Regions from separate parts of the Microbacterium oryzae genome, predicted to be linked through region 2. Evidence: predicted binding sites of a transcription regulator. Region 2 holds the regulator's gene; each other region holds the start of a gene.
The links. Region 2 encodes HspR, which represses chaperone genes until heat shock. Its sites were predicted from a motif close to AAGTTGAGTCNNNNNGACTCAACTT; they were not measured.
Positions count from the first base shown of each region.

Region 1: D7D94_RS00615 (ATP-dependent Clp protease ATP-binding subunit) is a predicted target of HspR. The motif match lies at 3,511-3,535, and genes of this name have one in related genera.
Region 3: D7D94_RS10470 (Hsp20/alpha crystallin family protein) is a predicted target of HspR. The motif match lies at 1,643-1,667, and genes of this name have one in related genera.

Region 1 is NZ_CP032550.1:134,774-141,269, reverse strand. Features, by position in the region: gene D7D94_RS00625 (NYN domain-containing protein) at 1-142, shown strand, start outside; gene D7D94_RS00620 (sulfite exporter TauE/SafE family protein) at 142-891, shown strand; gene D7D94_RS00615 (ATP-dependent Clp protease ATP-binding subunit) at 943-3,465, opposite strand; gene D7D94_RS00610 (DUF2975 domain-containing protein) at 3,646-4,131, shown strand; gene D7D94_RS00605 (helix-turn-helix domain-containing protein) at 4,132-4,341, shown strand; gene D7D94_RS00600 (hypothetical protein) at 4,338-5,663, shown strand; gene D7D94_RS00595 (EI24 domain-containing protein) at 5,666-6,415, shown strand; gene D7D94_RS00590 (histidine kinase) at 6,391-6,496, opposite strand, start outside.
Region 2 is NZ_CP032550.1:2,087,867-2,094,362, forward strand. Features, by position in the region: gene D7D94_RS09740 (Bug family tripartite tricarboxylate transporter substrate binding protein) at 1-930, opposite strand, end outside; gene D7D94_RS09745 (GntR family transcriptional regulator) at 1,026-1,688, opposite strand; gene D7D94_RS09750 (heat shock protein transcriptional repressor HspR) at 1,764-2,207, opposite strand; gene D7D94_RS09755 (DnaJ C-terminal domain-containing protein) at 2,225-3,208, opposite strand; gene D7D94_RS09760 (nucleotide exchange factor GrpE) at 3,287-3,904, opposite strand; gene dnaK (molecular chaperone DnaK) at 3,904-5,763, opposite strand; gene D7D94_RS09770 (MFS transporter) at 5,986-6,496, shown strand, end outside.
Region 3 is NZ_CP032550.1:2,229,266-2,235,761, forward strand. Features, by position in the region: gene D7D94_RS10465 (DUF7059 domain-containing protein) at 29-1,552, opposite strand; gene D7D94_RS10470 (Hsp20/alpha crystallin family protein) at 1,706-2,137, shown strand; gene galK (galactokinase) at 2,196-3,422, opposite strand; gene galT (galactose-1-phosphate uridylyltransferase) at 3,419-4,567, opposite strand; gene D7D94_RS10485 (LacI family DNA-binding transcriptional regulator) at 4,651-5,634, shown strand; gene D7D94_RS10490 (DUF6049 family protein) at 5,737-6,496, shown strand, end outside.

The DNA.
Region 1 (6,496 bases), 1.1 Mb from region 2:
GCAGCACATCCGCCGCATGGACCCGTCCTTCAGCGAGAAGGCGCTCGGCTACCGCTCGTTCTCGGACTTCCTGAAGTCCCGCGATCACCTCGCGGAGCTCGAGGAGACGGGGCACGAGCGCCTCGTGCGACTGAAGGCGTGATCGCCGAGCTCTCGCCGCTCGTCTGGACGGCCCTCGCGCTCGGCGCCATCGTCGTCGGGCTCTCGAAGACGGCGGTCCCCGGCGGCGGCACGCTCGCCGTCGCGCTCTTCGCCGCGGTGCTCCCGGCGAAGGACTCGACGGGCGCGCTGCTCGTCCTCCTCATCCTCGGCGACATGTTCGCGCTGCTCGCCTACCGGCGCCACGCCGACTGGCGCGTGATCGCGCGGATGGCCCCTGCCGTGGTGCTCGGGCTCGTCGCGGGCTGGGGCTTCCTCGCGGTCGCCGACGACGGGTGGGTGCGCCGGACCATCGCGGTCCTGCTGCTCGCGGTCGTGGCCGTCACGCTGTGGCGTCGCGCGGTGCAGAACCGGTCGCAGACGGAGGCCGCCTTCGGCTCGGGCACCGTCGCGGCGTGGACCTATGGCGGACTCGGCGGCTTCGCCACCATGGTCGCCAACGCGGCAGGGCCCGTCATGTCGATGTACTTCCTCGCGGTGAAGTTCCCGGTGAAGGCGTTCCTGGGAACCTCGGCGTGGTTCTTCGCGATCATCAACATCGCCAAGCTGCCGTTCTCCATCGGGCTCGGCATCATCACGCCCTCGTCGCTGCTGATGGACCTCATCCTCGCGCCCGGCGTGGTGCTCGGCGCGTTCGCCGGCCGCCGCCTCGTGGCGCGGATGGATCAGCGCGTGTTCGACCGCGTCGTCATCGTGCTGACGGTGGTCGGGGCGCTCTACCTGCTCGTCTGACACGACGAGGGGCGAGCCGTCGAGCCCGCCCCTCGTCGTCGTCACGCGATCTCAGATCGCGGCCACCGCCATCCGCTCGGCGCGCACGATCAGCGCGTCGTCGCCCGCGTCCACCGTCACCGCCCCGCCGTCGGCGAGCTCGCCGGCGACGAAGAGGTCGGCGATGCGGTCGTCCACCTCGCGCTGGATGAGCCGGCGCAGCGGCCGGGCGCCGAACTCCGGCTCGTGGCCGTTGCGGGCGAGCCACGCCACCGCAGCGTCGGTCACCTCGAGCGTCACCTCGCGGCGCGCGAGCCGCTCGCGCGTCGCGCCCAGCAGCAGGCCCACGATCTGCGCGAGCTGGCTCTCGTCGAGCTTGCGGAACAGGACGATCTCGTCGATGCGGTTGAGGAACTCGGGCCGCATCGACTCGCGCAGCCGCCCCATCACGCGGTCGCGCAGGTCCTTCTCGTCGTACTCGCGACCCGATGCCGAGAAGCCGATGGCTCCCGAGCGGGAGGTGAGGAACTCCGAGCCCAGGTTCGACGTCATCACGACGACCGTGTTGCGGAAGTCGACCGTCCGCCCCTGTCCGTCCGTGAGGCGCCCGTCGTCGAGCACCTGCAGCAGCAGGTTGAACACGTCCGGGTGCGCCTTCTCGATCTCGTCGAAGAGGACGATCGAGTACGGGTTGCGGCGCACGCGCTCGGTGAGCTGCCCGGCCTCGTCGTAGCCGACGTATCCCGGAGGGGCGCCGACCAGCCGCGAGACGGTGTGCCGCTCGCCGAACTCGCTCATGTCGAAGCGGATGACCGCGGTCTCGTCGTCGAAGAGGCTCGCGGCGAGCGCCTTCGCGAGCTCGGTCTTGCCCACGCCGGTGGGGCCGAGGAACAGGAACGAGCCGACGGGGCGATGCGCGTCGCCCATGCCGGTGCGGCTGCGGCGGACGGCCTTCGCCACGGCGGTCACCGCGTCGTCCTGGCCGACGACCCGCGCGTGCAGCTCGCTCTCGAGCCCGGCCAGCCGCTCGCGCTCGCTCTCGGTGAGCCGGTTGACGGGGATGCCGGTGGCGCGACTGATCACGGCCGCGATCTCGGGCTCGTCCACGAGGGCGCGCCCGCCGCCTGACGAGGTCGCCTCGGCGAGGCGCTCCTGGACCGAGGCGATCTCGTCGCGGATGCGGGAGGCCTCCTCGTAGTGCTCTGCGGACACCGCCGCGTTCTTCTCGGCCTCGAGCTCGGCGAGCTTCGCGACGAGCTCCTGCGTGTCGACCGGCGCGCCCAGACGCAGCCGCACGCGAGCGCCGGCCTGGTCGATGAGGTCGATGGCCTTGTCCGGCAGCACGCGATCGGGCAGGTAGCGGTCGCTCAGCTCGACGGCCGCGCGCAGGGCGTCGTCCGTGTAGGAGACGCGGTGATGCTCCTCGTACGCGGACCGGAGCCCCTCGAGGATGGCGATGGCGTCGGGCACCGAGGGCTCGCCGACGCGCACCGGCTGGAAGCGCCGCTCGAGGGCGGCGTCCTTCTCGATCGCACGGTACTCCGCGAGGGTCGTCGCGCCGACGAGGTGCAGGTCTCCGCGGGCGAGACGGGGCTTCAGGATGTTGCCGGCGTCCATGGCGCCATCGCCGCTGCCGCCCGCCCCGACGAGGGTGTGGATCTCGTCGATGAAGAGGATGAGACGGCCCTTCTCCTCGGCGACCTCCTCCATCGTCTTGGTGAGCCGCTCCTCGAAGTCTCCGCGGTAGCGGGTGCCGGCGAGCATCGCCGGCAGGTCGAGGGCGATGACGCGCCGGTCGCGCAGCTGCTCGGGAACGGTGCCGGCCACGATGGCGGACGCGAGCCCCTCCACGATGGCGGTCTTGCCGACGCCCGCCTCGCCGACGAGCACGGGGTTGTTCTTCGTGCGGCGCGAGAGGATCTCGATGGTCTGCTCGATCTCCTCGGCGCGCCCGATGACGGGGTCGAGCTCTCCCCCGCGTGCGAGCGCCGTGAGGTCGGTGCCGTACTTCTCCAGCATCGAGGCGCCGCCCTGGGGCCGCGCCTCGGGCGCAGCCGCAGGCTGCGGCGCGACGCCCTCGCGCGCGCCCTGCGTGAGCGCCTCGGCGGTGACGCCCGACCGGGCGAGGATCTGACCCGCGGGGGTGTCCTGCGCGAGCACGAGCGCGAAGAAGAGGTGCTCGGGATCGACGTAGGTGGATCCCGACGAGCGCGCGACCTGGAAGGCGTGGAAGAGCGCGCGCTGCACGGCCTGCGTGACGGCGGCGCCGTCGACGTCGGCCGCGGCGCCCGCGCTCGGCAGCCGCTCCTCCGCCGCCTGGCCGATGGCGGCGGGATCGCCGCCGATGCGCGTGATGGCGTCGGCGACCGCCGCGTCGTCGACGAGCACACGCAGCACGTGGAGCGCGTCGAGTTCGAGCTGGCCGCGGCCGAGGGCGTAGCGGCCGGCGCGCTGGAGGAGCTCCTGCGTGCGCGCGCTGAGGAAGCGGCTGAGGTCGATCGAGCGGCTGGCGCGAGCACGCTCGCCCTGCAGATAGCGCGCGAGGAACTCGTCGAACGAGCTCGGCCCGTCCTGGGGGAAGTGGTTCTCGGGCATGTCCCGACATCTCCTTGAAGTTGCGTGACTGTGTATCAAGTCTGGAAGTTGAGCCAACCTCTGTCAAGTTGAACGCCCACCGTCCTCGGGTATTCCCGACCGCTTCACCGCGCGCACGCGTCTTGCCCGATCGAACGTTTATCGATAGATTTCTCTCGTCACTCAACGAAGGGGGACGCCGTGAGCAGAGCCACGATCCTCATCCTGCGCGTCGTGATCGCGCTGGCCCTGGCGGGTTCGCTCGTCGTGCAGATCGTCATCGTGCCGCTGCTGTGGGCGGACCTCGAGAGCGAGGCTCTCTGGGGCCGCATCACGCTGGTCGTGATCGCCGTGCTCTGGATCGCCACCCTGCAGGTGTCCGCCGTCTGCATCTGGCAGCTGCTGACCCGCGTGCGGCGCGGCTCGATCTTCTCCCGATCCTCGTTCCGCTACGTCGACGTGATCATCGGCGCGGTGACGGCGTCGGCGGTGCTCGCCTTCGCCCTCGCCGTCGTCCTCGCGCCGGGCGAGACGGCACCCGGCATCGTCGGCCTCATCTGCGGCGCGGCCCTCGTGCTCGGCGGCGTCGCGCTCATCGTCGTGGTCATGCGCGCGCTGCTGAAGCAGGCCATCGACCGGGAGAACGAGGCGCGAACGCTCCGCGACGAGCTCGGCGAGGTGATCTGAGTGCCGATCATCGTGGACATCGACGTGATGCTCGCGCGACGCAAGATGTCGGTCGGCACGCTCGCGGAGCGCATCGGGATCACGCCCACCAACCTCGCGGTGCTCAAGAACGGGCGAGCGAAGGCCGTCCGGTTCACGACCCTCGACGCCCTGTGCGAGGCGCTGGAATGCCAGCCCGGCGACCTGCTGCGCTGGGAGGCGGAGGCATGAGCGACCTCGACGCGCTCGTCGGGCGCTGGCGATCGCAGTCCGCGGGCGCCGCTGGAGCAGACGCGGACGCCGCCGAAGCCGCTCGCGAGGAGCGCCTTCGCGCGGAGACGGCGGACCTCCGGCAGCGCGGTCTCGCCCTCGACGAGGCGTTCCTCGTCGCCCTCCGCCGCGTGAGAGATCTCGACGCGCTGCAGGCCGAGATCGCGCGCGAGCGCTCGCCGCGGAGGGCCGCCGCCGGCGCGGGGCTCGGCCTCATCCTCGCCCTCGCCGCACTGGCGGGCCTCGCGACCAGGGGCGCGGTGTGGCTCCTCGCACCCGGCGGACCGCTCGCGCCCGTCGCCGACGACGGCGCGCTGCTCCTGCGCACGTTCCCCCTCGTCGTCGCGCCGTTCCTCCTCGCCTACCTCCTCTGGACGCGCCGCCCCGGCCGCGACGCGGTCGTGGTCATCGCGGCGGGCTACCTGCTCGTCGCCCTCTGCGCCGCGCTCTTCCCGTTCGCGCCCTTCGGCGACACCGCGGTGCTCGCGGCCATCCATGCGCCCGTCGCCCTCTGGGCGCTCGTCGGCGTCGCGTACGTCGCCACCCGCCGGCGCCCGAGCGACCGGATCGCGTTCGCGCGCTTCTCCGGTGAGGTGGCCGTCCTCCTCGCGCTCATCGCGCTCGGCGGCGGCGCGCTCCTCGCCCTCATGATCGGCTCCTTCGCCGTTGTCGGCGTCGAGGTCTCGGATGGCGTCCTCGGGTGGATCCTCGCCCTGTGCGTCCCCGGGGCGCTGCTCGTCGCGACATGGCTCGTCGACCGGCGCCAGAGCGTCGCGGAGAACATCGCGCCCGTGCTCGCCCGCGTCTTCACGCCGCTGACGGCGCTCATGCTGCTCGCCCTCCTCGTCGTCGTCGTGACGGCGGGCGATCTCGCCCGCGCCGACCGCGAGCTCCTCATCGTCATGGACCTCGTGCTGGTGCTCGTGCTGGCCCTGTCGCTGTACGCGGTCTCCGCGCGCCCGCCGCGCTCGCGGGTCGGACTCCTCGACGCCGCGCAACTGGTGATGCTCATCGCGGCCGTCGCCGTCGACGTCGTGGTGCTCGCGGCCATGCTCACCCGGATCGCGGAGTTCGGGTTCAGCGCGAACAAGACCGCCGCCCTCGGGCTGAACATCCTCCTGCTCGTGCACCTCGCGGGGCACGCCGCGCTGATCGCACGCCTGCTCCTCGGCCGCGCCGCGCCGGGCGCCCTCGAGCGCTGGCCGTCGCGCTGGCTGCCCGTGTACGGGGTGTGGGCGGTGATCGTCGTCGCCGTCTTCCCGCCGCTGTTTGGTTTCATGTAGGGATGAGGGAGTTCTGGGCGGGCGTGCGCACTGTCGGGAGCGGCTTCGGATGGTGGCGGCGGCGTCCGCGCGTCATGGCCGCGGCCCTCCTGCCGGCCGCCCTCGTCGGTGCGGTGCTCACGACGGGGCTCATCGTCCTCGGGGCGTTCCTCCCCGAGATCGCGTCGGCGCTCACCCCGTGGGCCGACGGCTGGGCGTCCGGCTGGGCCGCCGCCATCCGCCTGCTCGTCGGCGCGGCGCTGCTGGCCGGGGCCGTCGTCCTCGCGGTGGCCACCTTCACGGCGCTCTCCCTCCTCGTCGGCGAGCCGTTCTACGACCGGGTGTGGCGGTCGGTGGAGAGCGCGCGTGCGGAGGCCGTGCCCGACGCGGGATACGGGATGTGGCGTGCCGCGGGCGACGCGATCTCGCTCGTGCTGCGCGGTCTCGGCATCGCCGTGCTCACGCTCGCGGTCGGATTCGTCCCCGTCGCGGGGGCGGTGCTGGCCGCCGTCCTCGGCGCGGTGCTCAGCGGCTGGATGCTCGCCGACGAGCTCACCTCGCGCGCGCTCACCGCGCGCGGCTTCGGCCCGGCGGAGCGACGCGCGCTGCGCCGCGCCTCACGCGCGCGGGTGCTCGGCTTCGGCGTCGCCACGCACCTCTGCCTGATCGTGCCGCTCGGCGCGGTGATCGCGATGCCCGCGGCCGTCGCCGGCAGCACGCTGCTCGCGCACGCGCTGCTCGATCGGGCTCAGGACTCGGGCGTCCGCGGCTGATCCCGGCCGGCGTCGCGCGCCGCGAGGATCACGGCGACGAAGACGATCGCCGCGGGCACCGTCAGCGCGAGGGCCATCCCC
Region 2 (6,496 bases):
CTGGTCCTCCACGAACGTCGTGAACTCGGCGGAGTCGCGGTAGACGACGAGGTTGCCCGCGTTCTTCTGGAAGTCCTGGTACGTGTCGCTCTCGACGGCTTCGGCGATCGCGGCCTCGAGCGTGTCGTGCACGTCGCCCGGGAGACCGGCGGGGGCGTAGATGCCGCCCCAGCCGCCGAACTCGACGTCCTCGCCGACGGCCTCGGAGACGGTCGGCACGTCGGGCAGGTCGGGGTGGCGCTCGTCGTGCATGATCGCGAGGATGCGCACGGAGTCCTCCTGCGCGAGGGCCTCGCCCACGCCGGAGACGGCCGCGACGACCTCTCCCGACGCCGCGGCGCTGACCGCGGTCGCACCGCCGTCGTAGGGCACCGGCTGGAATTCCGCTCCGACGGCCTCGCCGAGGCCGAGGGTCGCCGCCTCCCAGATGGAGCCGGCTCCCGAGTTCGAGACGGTGACCGCGCCCGACTCGGCCTGCGCGACGAGGTCCTCCAGCGACTGGATGTCGCTGTCGGCGCTCACCGAGATGACACCGGGGGCGAGCATGATCTGTCCGAGGAGGTCGTAGTTCTCCGGCAGCACGTCGGCGTTCTGCGTGGTGTTCAGCATGGAGATCTCGACGGGGCCGAAGCCGATGACGTAGCCGTCCGGCTCCTGCTCGGCGACGTACTCCATGGCGAGCGCACCCGAGGCGCCGGGCATGTTCTCGGGGATGACGCTCACGTCGAGGATTCCCTCGAGCTCGGTCGCCAGAGCGCGCGAGGAGAGGTCGGAGCCGCCGCCCGCGTCGGCCTGGATGATGAGGCGGATGTCCTTCTCCGGGTACGAGGAGGCCTCCCCCTCTTCGGCGACGGGGGTGCAGGCGGCGAGCGCCACGGCGGTGAGGCCGGCGCCGGCGATTGCTGCGGCGAAACGGATGGGGCGGGGCATCGTTGCTCCTCTCGGTGCGATCCCGAACGGCGATGTCGGGCGAGACGAGCATGACACGTTTACTGTTAACAGTCAACGCTGGCCGTGCTGGCCGGTCAGGAACGACTGAGCAGCTCCAGGCGCATGCGGTCCTCGGCGCGCTTCAGATGGTCGACGAGCTCTCGCTCGAGCGCGCCGCGGTCCTCTCCCCGAACGAGGTCGTAGAGCCGACGATGCGCCTCGGCCGATTCGTGCAGGTCGTCGTCGTGATTGATGGTGACGTCGAGGAGGGCAGCGAACGTCGGCTCGTACTGGCGCCACGTCGCGAGCAGCCGCGGGTGCCGCGCCATCTCGTAAAAGAGGGAGTGGAATCGGACGTCGGCCCGCTGGAAAGCGGGATGGTCGCCCTCGTCGGCCGCCGCGGCCATCCGCTCGACGCAGTCGCGCATCGGCTGCCACGCCTCGTCGTCCCGCACCTCCGCCGCCCGGTTCACGGCGAGCCGCTCCAGAGCAGCGCGCAGACTGTACAGCTGCTCGACATCGTCGGCAGTGAGTCCGATGATGTAGATCCCGCGAGGGCGACGGACTTCGACGAGACCCTCGTAGCTCAGCTGCGATACGGCGTCGCGCACGGGGCCGCGGCTCACCTGGAACTCCTCGGCGACACCCTCCTCCGTGAGGCGGTCCCCCGGCCTCAGCTCGCCGCGCACGATGCGCTGGCGGATGATGTCGGCGACCTGCGCGCCGAGCGAGACCCCCCTGTCGACCTTGTCGCGCATCGCTCACTCCCTCGGTATTCGTTGACTGTCAACAGAATACCGCGAGAAGCCGCTCCCACCGGGAGAGATTCGCGCTCAGGACCCCGGACGAGGGCGCCAGAGGACGACGTCGGTCTGGCGACGCACGCGCGTTCCCGCGCGGAGCGTGACGACGGCGCCGTTCGCGCTGGTGGCGAAGACCCGCGCACCCGGGCGCTGCTCGCGCTCCTCCCGGAGCTCCTGCTCGAGCTCCCGCACCCGCCCGCGCAGCTCCTGCACCTCGTTCTCCATGTGCAGGATGCGCTCGATGACGGCCAGGCGGACGCCCTCCGTCGACAGCCGGGCGACCTCGCGCAGCTGCTCGATGTCGCGCACGGAGTAGCGGCGCGAGCCGCCGCGGGTGCGGCCGGGCACCACGAGCCCGATGCGGTCGTACTGGCGCAGGGTCTGCGGATGCATCGCGGCGAGCTCGGCCGCCGCCGCGATGGGGAAGATCGGCGCCTCGGGGTCGATCTGGGTGGGGTCGATGGGGACCGGCATGCTGCTCACCTCCTGAGCTACTGCTGGGCCTTGGCCATCATGTCCGCGCGCGGGTTCTCACGGGACTCCGCCTCGCGGTACGCCTCCAGCGCCTCGCGGGCGCGCTCGTCGAGATGCGCGGGGACGGCCACCTGCACTTCGGCGAGGAGATCGCCGGTGCCCTTGGACGTGACGATGCCGCGCCCCTTGACGCGCAGCACGCGACCGGACGGGGTGCCGGGGGCGACTCGCAGCTTGACGGTCTCGCCGCCCAGCGTCGGCACCTCGATGGTCGCGCCGAACACGGCCTCGGTGAAGGTGACCGGCACCGTCACGCGGACGTTCAGGCCCTCGCGGGTGAAGACGGGGTGCGGGCGGACAGCGACCTCGACGACGACGTCGCCGTTCTCGCCGCCGTCCGGCGACGGCCGGCCGCGGCCGCGCAGGCGGATCTTCTGCCCGTCCGCGACGCCGGCGGGAACCTTCACCTTGAAGGGCCTGCCGTCCTCGCCCTGGAGGGTGATGGTCTCGCCGCGCGCGGCGGTGGTGAAGTCGAGGGTCGTGCGCGCGCGCACGTCGGCGCCGCGCGACGGGCCGCCGAAGCCGCGGTATCCACCGGTCGACTGTCCGAACCGCCCGGAGCCGAAGCCGGGGCCGCCGCCGCCGGAGAACATGGAGAAGATGTCGTCGAAGTCACCCGGCGTGGAGGTGCGCTGCTGCGTGAACCGGCTGAAGACGTCGTCGAAGCCGCCGCCGCCGCCTCCGGGAGCCGTGAAGCGCGCACCGGATCCCATGGCGCGCAGCTCGTCGTACTCCTTGCGCTGCTCGGCGTCGGAGAGCACCGAGTACGCCTCGCTGATCTCCTTGAACTTCGCCTCGGCGGCCGCGTCGCCCGGGTTGGAGTCGGGGTGGTACGTGCGGGCGAGCTTGCGGTACGTCTTCTTGAGCTCGGCCTCGCTCACGCCCTTGTCGACGCCGAGGACCTTGTAGAAGTCCTTGTCGAACCAGTCCTGACTGGCCATCTGCACCTTCTTCGCGGGTTGGTTCTGCGACGTGAGGGGAGGGAGGACGGCCGGCCCCCGCAGGGGCCGGCCATCGACTCACTCCGCGGGGACGGCGACGACGACCTTCGCCGGCCGCAGCTCCACGTCGCCCAGTCGGTAGCCGACCTCGACGACCTCGAGGATCGTGCTCTCGGTCGCGCCGGGGACGGGCTGCTGGAAGATCGCCTCGTGACGCTGCGGGTCGAACTCCTCGCCGGCCGCGCCGTAGGCGACGACGCCGAGCCGCTCGGCGACCGCGCGGAGCTTGGCCCCGACGGCGGAGAACGGGCTGCCCTCGCCGAGGTCGCCGTGCTTCTCGGCGCGGTCGAGGTCGTCGAGCACCGGCAGGAGACCCTTCACGGCCTCCCCGCGCGCTCGCGCGATCTCGATCTCGCGCTGCTCCTCGGTGCGCCGGCGGTAGTTGGCGTACTCCGCCTGCAGACGCTTGAGGTCGTGCAGCAGCTGCGTCTCGTAGTCGCTCTTCTCGGCCTCGGCGGCCTCGTCGGTCTGCTCGGCGCCCAGGATGTCGTCGACCGTCAGGCCGTCGCCATCCGCGGCCTCAGCCGGCTGCGCCGCGGGGTCGGCGGCATCTGCCGCCGACCCCTCGGCGTCCGGCTGGACCTCGGCGCCGTCGGGCTGCTCGCCCTGGGGCTCCTCGAAGTCCTTGTCCGTCATCAGCTCTTCTTCTCGTCCTCGTCGTCCACGACCTCGGCGTCGATGACGTCCTCATCCGCCGAGCCCTGCTCGCCGGTCGGGGCGTCCTGCGGCGCCTGCTCCTGAGCGGCCTGACCCTGCTGGTAGATCGCCTCGCCGAGCTTGGTCTGGCTCTCGTTCAGCTTGTCGAACGCGGTCTTCACGGCGTCGTCGTCCTCGCCCGCGAGCGCGGTCTTCAGAGCGTCGACGTCGGCCTTGACCGAGTCCTTCACGTCGGCGGGGAGCTTGTCGTCGTTGTCGGCGATCAGCTTCTCGATCGAGTACGCGAGCGTCTCGGCCTGGTTGCGGACATCCGCGGCCTCGCGGCGCTTCTTGTCCTCGGCCGCGTGCTCCTCGGCGTCGCGGACCATCCGGTCGATGTCGTCCTTCGAGAGCGACGAGCCGCCCGTGATGGTCATCGACTGCTCCTTGCCCGTGCCCTTGTCCTTGGCGGACACGTGCACGATGCCGTTCGCGTCGATGTCGAAGGTGACCTCGACCTGCGGCACGCCGCGGGGAGCCGGCGCGATGCCGGTGAGCTCGAAGGTGCCCAGCGGCTTGTTGTCGCGGGTGAACTCGCGCTCGCCCTGGAAGACCTGGATGGCCACGGACGGCTGGTTGTCGTCTGCGGTCGTGAAGGTCTCGCTGCGCTTGGTCGGGATGGCCGTGTTGCGCTCGATGAGCTTGGTCATCACGCCGCCCTTGGTCTCGATGCCGAGGCTCAGCGGAGTGACGTCGATGAGGAGGACGTCCTTGCGCTCGCCCTTCAGCACGCCGGCCTGGATGGCGGCGCCGACGGCGACGACCTCATCCGGGTTGACGCCCTTGTTGGGCTCCTGGCCGGTCTCGCTCTTGACGAGCTCGCTGACGGCCGGCATGCGGGTCGAGCCACCGACGAGGACGACGTGCGCGATGTCGGACACCTTGATGCCGGCCTCGCGGATGACGTCCTGGAAGGGCTTCTTGGTCCGCTCGAGGAGGTCCTTCGTGAGCTCCTCGAACTTCGCGCGCGAGATGTTCTCCGACAGCGACACCGGGCCGCTCTCCGTGAGCGACAGGTAGGGCAGGTTCACGCTCGTCGAGGTGGAACTGGAGAGCTCCTTCTTCGCCTGCTCCGCGGCCTCCTTGAGGCGCTGCAGGGCGATCTTGTCGCCCGAGACGTCGACACCGGTCGTGGCCTTGAACTGCTTGATGAGGTAGTCCACGACGCGCTGGTCCCAGTCGTCGCCGCCGAGGCGGTTGTCGCCGGCGGTCGCACGCACCTGGATGGTCGAGAAGTCCTCGTCCTTGCCCACCTCGAGGAGCGAGACGTCGAACGTGCCGCCACCGAGGTCGAAGACGAGGATGAGCTCGTCCTCCTTGCCCTTGTCCAGGCCGTACGCGAGAGCGGCGGCGGTGGGCTCGTTGATGATGCGGAGCACGTTGAGGCCCGCGATCTCGCCAGCCTCCTTCGTCGCCTGGCGCTCGGCGTCGTTGAAGTACGCGGGGACCGTGATGACGGCGTCGGTCACGGTGTCGCCGAGGTACTGCTCGGCGTCGCGCTTCAGCTTTTGGAGGATGCGCGCCGAGATCTCCTGCGGCGTGTAGTTCTTGCCGTCGACGCCGAAGCTCCAGTCGGTGCCCATGTGGCGCTTGACGGATGCGAGCGTGCGGTCGACGTTGGTGACGGCCTGGCGCTTGGCGGTCTCGCCGACGAGCACCTCGCCGTCCTTCGTGAACGCGACGACCGACGGGGTCGTGCGGAATCCCTCGGCGTTGGCGATGACCTTCGGCTCGCCGCCTTCGAGGACGGAGACGACCGAGTTCGTCGTCCCGAGGTCGATACCCACAGCACGTGCCATGTTGCTTCTCCTTCTGTCGCTGCCTGAAGTCCACGCGCGATGTTGAGTCGCGCTGACTCAAGCGTACGAGTCGAAAGCGGAGAAGTCAACGAACTTGATAGAGATCGGCTCAAGTTCCGCTCCTGTTCCCGCCGGAGACACCGATCCTCGTGGCATGAGCGCGCACGCGCCCCACGCGTAATACTGGGCTCAGGCGCGAACGCGCCGACGGAGGAGGCCCGCGTGACCGTTGACCCCGAATCCGGCCGCGTGCCGATTCCCCCCGCCACGGCCGACAGCGCCGCCGTCCCCGTCATGGGCCTCGCCCTCGCGGAGGAGCGGCCGACGCCGAAGAGCGTCGTCTTCGCATGGGCGCTGTGGGACTGGGCCACGCAGCCGTTCAACACGGTCATCCTCACGTTCATCTTCACGGCGCTGTACCTCACCACCGACGCATTCCTCCCACCCGAGACCCAGGCGCTCCCAAAGGACGCTCCCGAGAAGGTGGCGGCGCTCGCCGACCTCTCCTCGGGGCTGGGATGGGGCACCACCGTGGCAGGGCTCCTCATCCTCCTGCTCGCGCCCGTCCTCGGGCAGCAGGCGGACGCCGCGGGACGGCAGAAGCTGTGGCTGGGGATCGGAACAGGCGCGCTCATCGCCACCATGCTCGGCCTGTGGTTCGTCGAGCCCACACCGTCGCTCTTCTGGCTCGGGGTCGCGCTCATCGCGGCGGGGACGGTGTGCGGCGAGATCG
Region 3 (6,496 bases), 140 kb from region 2:
TACGCCTGTCGAAGAACGCGGGACTCGCTCAGGCCGGAGCGAGGAAGCCGTCGAGCACGAGCTCGCGCACGGAGGGCAGGAGCGCGGTCCGCAGTGCCGCCTCGTCCACCTCCAGCAGCTGCGCGAGCGCGGCGACGATCTGCCCCAGTGACAGTTCGCCGTCGCTCGCGCCGACCAGCGCGGCCAGCGCGGGATCGGCCTGGACCGAGCGGCCGAATCCGCCGCCCTGCCGCAGCTCGATCACGCTGGGGTCGGCCGCGCCCGGCAGGTGGTGCCGCGACTCCGTCACGTCGGACGCCGTCTTCAGGTGCAGGGCGAGCAGCGCGTGGTCGTCGAGTGCGGCCACGCGGTCGTGCGCGGCCAGGACCGCGGCCAGGTGCGACCCCAGCGCGCCCTCTGACGGGATGGCCTGCGTCACCCGCTCGTAGCGCGCGAGGGTCGGCGCGCTCTCGGCTCGCCGCAGCAGGACGTAGCCGAAGCCGATGGCGCTGACCTTCCGCTCGGCGAAGTCGTCGAGCCATGCGTCGAGCAGGCGGTCGTGCTCGGGCGAGCCGGGAATCGTGCCGCCGTCTCTGATCCACATCTCGGCATACGCGATCGGGTCGAGCTCCTCGCGCTCGACGATCCAGGCGTCGAGAGGGATACCGGCGGACTCCACCCAGCCGCGCAGTCGGTCGAGTCCGTCGACGCCGGCGCGCGTCTCCCAGTTGCCCAGGAACTGCGCGACTCCGCCGGGAGCGAGATGAGCGCCCACGCCCTCGACCACGCTCTGCATGAGCGCATCGCCGACGAGCCCGCCGTCGCGGTACTCGTACTCGGGAACGCCCTGCACGCGCGGCGTGATGACGAACGGCGGGTTCGAGACGATGCGCTCGAAGGTCTCCCCGGCGACCGGCTCGAACAGCGATCCGCGACGCGTCTCGATCGCGCCCGTTCCCGCGAGCGCCGCGTTCAGATCCGTGAAGCGGAGCGCGCGCTCGGAGATGTCGGTGGCGACGACCCGGTCCGCGTAGCGGCACGCGCGCAGAGCCTGCACCCCGCAGCCGGTGCCGAGGTCGAGCAGGGAGGCGGCGGATGCGGGCAGCTGCAGCCCCGCCAGGGTGAGCGATGCTCCGCCCGCGCCGAGCACGTGGTCCTCGGCGAGCGCGCCGCCGCCCAGGGCGATCTCGTCGAGGTCGCTGGCGAGCAGCCACTCCCCGGGGCCGCGATCATCATGGAACGACTGCGGGCGGAGGACGGCGCGCGGCGTGACGACATCGGCGTCCAGCGTGGCGAGTCCGAGGTCGGCCAGCCCGCGGGCGCCGACGCGCGGAAGCGCTCGGTCGACGTCGGCGACCGGCTGCGCGACGCCGAAGATGAGCACCCGTGCGAGCACGGCGAGCGCGTCGTCGCGGTCTCGGATGGCGCGGAGGGCCGGGGCGCGCAGGCTGCGGCCGATCGCGTCATCCGCTGCCACTCCCCACATCGCGCGCAACGCCTCCGAGCGGAAGCGCGCGGCCGCGAGGTCGGCGGCGAGGTCGCGGGCGAGGGGGAGGTCGGGATGCGAGGTCACCCGCCCATTCAACCGCCTCCACCCTCAAGCGATCTCGAAGCGAGCTCTCAGCGCACTTTTAGCACTCTTCCCATGAGAGTGCTAAAACTGAAGTTGAGTCAGCAAGACTCAAGAAACATCCGGACACCGCCGAGCAGAGGGAGGACGATCACCATGGCGATGTTCTTCGATCCGTTCCGGGAGTTCGACCGCATGGCCGACCAGCTCATGGACCGTCAGGCGCCGCGGCTCATGCCGATGGACCTGTACCGGGAAGGCGACCACTACGTCCTGAGCGCCGACCTGCCGGGCATCGACCCCGGGAGCGTGGACATCGATGTCGACGGGCAGCTCCTGACCATCCGCGCGCAGCGCACCGGCCGGGGCGGCGAGGGCGTGAAGTGGATCACGCGCGAGCGCTCCACCGGCTCGTTCCTGCGGCAGCTGAACCTCGGTCAGGGCATCGACACGGAGGGCATCACGGCGACGTATGAGAACGGCGTGATGAGCGTGCTCATCCCGATCAGCGAGAAGGCCAAGCCGCGCAAGATCGAGGTGCAGCAGTCGGGCGAGGGCGCGCAGACGCTCACGCAGATCACCTCCTGATCCCGCAGACCGGAGAAGGGCCGAGGCCGGTGGCGTCGGCCCTTCTTCCTGCGCGGGGTCAGACGTCGCGGCGCGCGCCCTCCGACGGCGTCACCGTGAAGGTGTGCGGCGCGGTGAAGCCGCGCTCGGCGAACGCCTCCTCGACCGCGCGCGAGACGACGTCGAGGCTGTCGGCCTCCACGAGCGCGATCGCCGCTCCGCCGAACCCGCCGCCCGTCATGCGCGCACCGAGCGCGCCGGCGCCGAGAGCCGCATCGACGGCGGTGTCGAGCTCGGCGACCGAGATCTCGAAGTCGTCGCGCATCGAGGCGTGCGACGCGACGAGGAGCTCGCCGATCGCCAGCGGCCCCGCCGCCCGCAGGGCCTCGACGGTGTCGAGCACGCGCTGGTTCTCCGTGACGATGTGGCGCACGCGCCGGAACGTCACGTCATCGAGCGCCTCCTCCGCGCGGGGCAGGTCCGCGACGGACAGATCCCGCAGCGACGGCACGCCCATCTCCGCGGCGCCCTTCTCGCACGACGCCCGGCGCTCCCGGTAGCCGCCCGTCGAGTGCGCATGCTTCACGCGGGTGTCGATGACGAGGAGCGCGAGGCCGGTCGCCGTGAAGCCGAGGTCGACCGACGCGGTCTCGAGCGTTCGGCAGTCCAGGAACGTCGCCGCGTCCAGCCGGCCGAGGGTCGACGAGACCTGATCCATGATCCCGGTCGGCGCTCCGACGGCCTCGTTCTCGGCGGTGCGGCCGATCTTCGCGATCGACAGGCCGTCGAGGCCGAGCTCCCACAGGTCGTTCAGCGCAGAGGCGGTGGCCCCTTCGATTGCGGCGGAGGACGACAGCCCGGCGCCCACCGGCACGTCGGACGCGAGCGCGATGTCGAGCCCGGCGACCTCGGCCGCCGGCCGCCCGGTCGCGGCGAGCGCCGCCCACGCGACGCCGAGCGGGTACGCCGCCCACGCGACGCCGAGCGGGTACGCCGCCCATTCCGGCACCGTGCCCTCCGCCACCGCGTGCCCGGCCGGTCCGTCGAACGTCGCCGCCAGCGCGTCGAGCGACAGCGCGAAGGGCTGGCGATCCAGCGTCGAGATCACGCGCAGGGTGCGATCCGCACGGATGCCGACGGCGGCATACGTCCGGTGCTCGATCGCGAACGGCAGCACGAAGCCCTCGTTGTAGTCGGTGTGCTCGCCGATGAGGTTCGCCCGGCCCGGCGCCGACCAGACACCATCGGGTCGGCCGCGGCCGAACTCGCCGAAGAGCTGCTCGGCCTGCTCACGTGCCCCGGTCATGCGTTCACCGCCTCGCGCAGCCGATCTGCGGACTGCTCCGGCGGCACATCGCCGATCCACGCGCCCATGGCGGCCTCCGATCCGGCGAGGTACTTCAGCTTGTCCGCCGCGCGCCGCGGCGACGTCAGCTGCAGGTGCAGCCGCACGGTGTCGCGCGCGACGTCGACGGGCGCCTGATGCCAGGCGGCGATGTACGGCGTCGGGGTGTCGTAGAGACGGTCGACGCCGCGGAGAAGTCTGAGGTAGACGGACGCGAGCTCATCGCGCTCGGCCTCGGTCAGCGCGGCGAAGTCGGGAGCGTGCCGGCGCGGCGCGAGATGCACCTCGACGGGCCAGCGCGCCGCGAACGGCACGTACGCGATCCAGTGCTCGGCCTCGAGCACCACGCGCGGGCCCTCCTCCTCGAAGGCGATGATCCGCTCGAACAGGTCGGCGCCCTCGCGCTCGATCGCCGCGAGCAGCAGCTTGGTCCGCGGCGTGATGTAGGGATACGCGTAGATCTGGCCGTGCGGATGGTGCAGCGTCACGCCGATCTGCTCGCCCCGGTTCTCGAAGGGGAAGACCTGACGGATGCCCGGCAGGGCCGACAGCGCGGCGGTGCGGTCGGCCCACGCCTCAATGACGGTGCGCGCGCGGGTGACCGACTGCGTGCCGAACGAGCCCTCGCGCTCGGGGCTGAAGCAGACGACCTCGCAGCGGCCGACCGAAGTGCGACTGCGACCGAGGCCGGGGGCGTCGAGGTCCGCCAGGCCCTGCGGCGGGTCGACGGCGACCGGAGCGTCGCCAGTGGCGGCGTCGAGCGCGGGCCCGAACGACGGCGACTTGTTCTCGAAGACCGCGACGTCGTAGAGGTCGGGCACCTCCGAGGGGTTCGTCGGGCTCTGCGGCGCGAGCGGGTCGAGGTCGGCGGGCGGCAGGAACGCCCGGTTCTGCCGTGCGGCGGCGACCGAGATCCAGTCGCCCGTGAGCACGTCGCGGCGCATGGTGGCGGTCTCGGGGCGGCCGCCGAGCTCGCGCTCGTCCAGGCGCCGCGCGGCGGGCAGCGTCGTGCCGGGGTCGTCGTAGTAGATGAGCTCGCGCCCGTCCGCGAGGCGCGACACGCGCTTCACGACTCCGGCGCCCAGCGTCGTGGCCGGTGCCTCCATGGCTTCTCCTTACCGCGCGAAGCCGCGCGTGTTGACGTCAACATGAGGGTAGTGCAAAGTGGGTCGGAGGAGAAGGGAGCGCCATGCCTCAGGTCTCGGCGGCTGACGTCGCCCGGCTCGCCGGCGTCTCCGGACAGACCGTCTCGCGCGTGGCGAACGGCTCCCCCCGAGTGGATCCGACGACGCGGGCGCGCGTCGAGGCGGCCATGGCGCAGCTCGGCTACCGCCCCAACCGCTCGGCTCGCGCGCTGCGCACGGGCCGCACCGGCACGATCGGCGTCGTCGTGCGCACGCTCGCCTCGGTCGGCAACACCCGCATGCTCGAGGCGGTGACGGCCGCGGCGTCCGCTCGCGACCACGCGGTGCTCGTCGTCACGCTCTCCGCCGCCGACGACCGGGTCGCCGCCGATGCCGCCTTCGCCGCCCTGCGCGACCACGGGGTCGACGGCGCCGTGGTCCTCAACGAGGCGACCCCGACCATCCACGACGCCGCCGAGCCCGGCTTCCCGGTGGTCGCCGTCGACGCCGACGCGAGCGAGCGGTTCGCCGCCATCGCGTCGGACCACGCCGGCGGGGCGGCGAGCGCGACCGCGCACCTGCTCGCGCGAGGGCACCGCACGGTCCACCACATCGCCGGGCCGCGCGGGTCGCTCGCCGCACGTGAGCGCGAGCGCGGATGGCGGGAGGCGCTCGAGGCTGCGGGAGCGCCGGTTCCCGAGGTGCTGCGGGGCGACTGGACCGCGCAGACCGCGCGCGAGCTCGCCGACGGGCTCGTCCCGGACCTCGCCGTGACCGCCGTCTTCGCCGCCAACGACCAGATGGCGCTCGGCGCGCTGCACGCCGCGCATGCGGTCGGCCGGCACGACCTCGCCGTCGCCGGCTTCGACGACGTGGTGGACGCGGCGCACTACTGGCCGCCGCTCACCACCGTCGCGCAGGATTTCGAGGAGCTCGGGTCCGCGGCCATCCGACTGCTGCTGGGACTGCTGGACGGCGAGCCGACACCCCCGCACACGGTGGTGCCGACGCGGCTGATCGTGCGGGAGAGCTCCCGGCCGCCGCGCTGAGGCGACCGCTCGCCCGGCACGCCTCGCAGGGCGCGCCCAGCCGTGTTCGTAGGATTGAACGGTTCCGTGCGCCCCCAGCACGACCCGACGAGCAGGAAGCCCATGACGCGACGCGGCACGGCCGAGGCCCCCCGATGCCTGCGGCTTCTCGGTGCGCCCGTCGCGGTCGCGCTGGCCCTGCTGGGTGCGGTGTCGCCCACGGGGGCATGGCCCGCCGCGGCCGCCGCCGTCGACCCGGATCCTCCCGCGCGTTCATTCGGCACGGCCGACACCGACAAGGGCGCCGACGACCGGGTCGGCATGCTGGCGGAGGTCGACGAAGGCGGCGCGGAGGAGCCCGTGCTGTCGCTGCTGCCCGACCAGGACGGCGTCGTGCGCTCGCCCGATCAGCTCGCGGCGACCGCCACGGTCGAGAACCGCGGCGGCGAGGCGCTGCCCGCGGGCACCCTGACGCTCGGCATCGGCCGCGACCCGCTGACCGATCGGGCGGCCCTGGACGCCTGGGTGTCGGAGGGCCGCACCGACATCCCCTTCGTCGCCGCGCAGACCACACGCATGGACGAAGTCGGCCCCGGCGACACCGCGACCGTCGAGCTCTCGCCCGACGACGTCGACGACCTGCGGCCGGGCGTGTATCCGCTGCGAGCGACTCGGGAGGCGGCGGGGTCGTCGCTGCGCGGCCGGAGCGTCATCGTGGTGGCGGGCGACGACAGGGCGCCCGCATCGGTCGTCGTTCCGATCACGGCGCCACCCACCGCGGAGGGCCTGCTTTCGGCGGATCAGATCGCGCAGCTCACCGAACCGGGCGGCGCGCTCGCCCAGACGCTCGACGCCGTCGCCGGCACGTCCGCGGTGCTCGCAG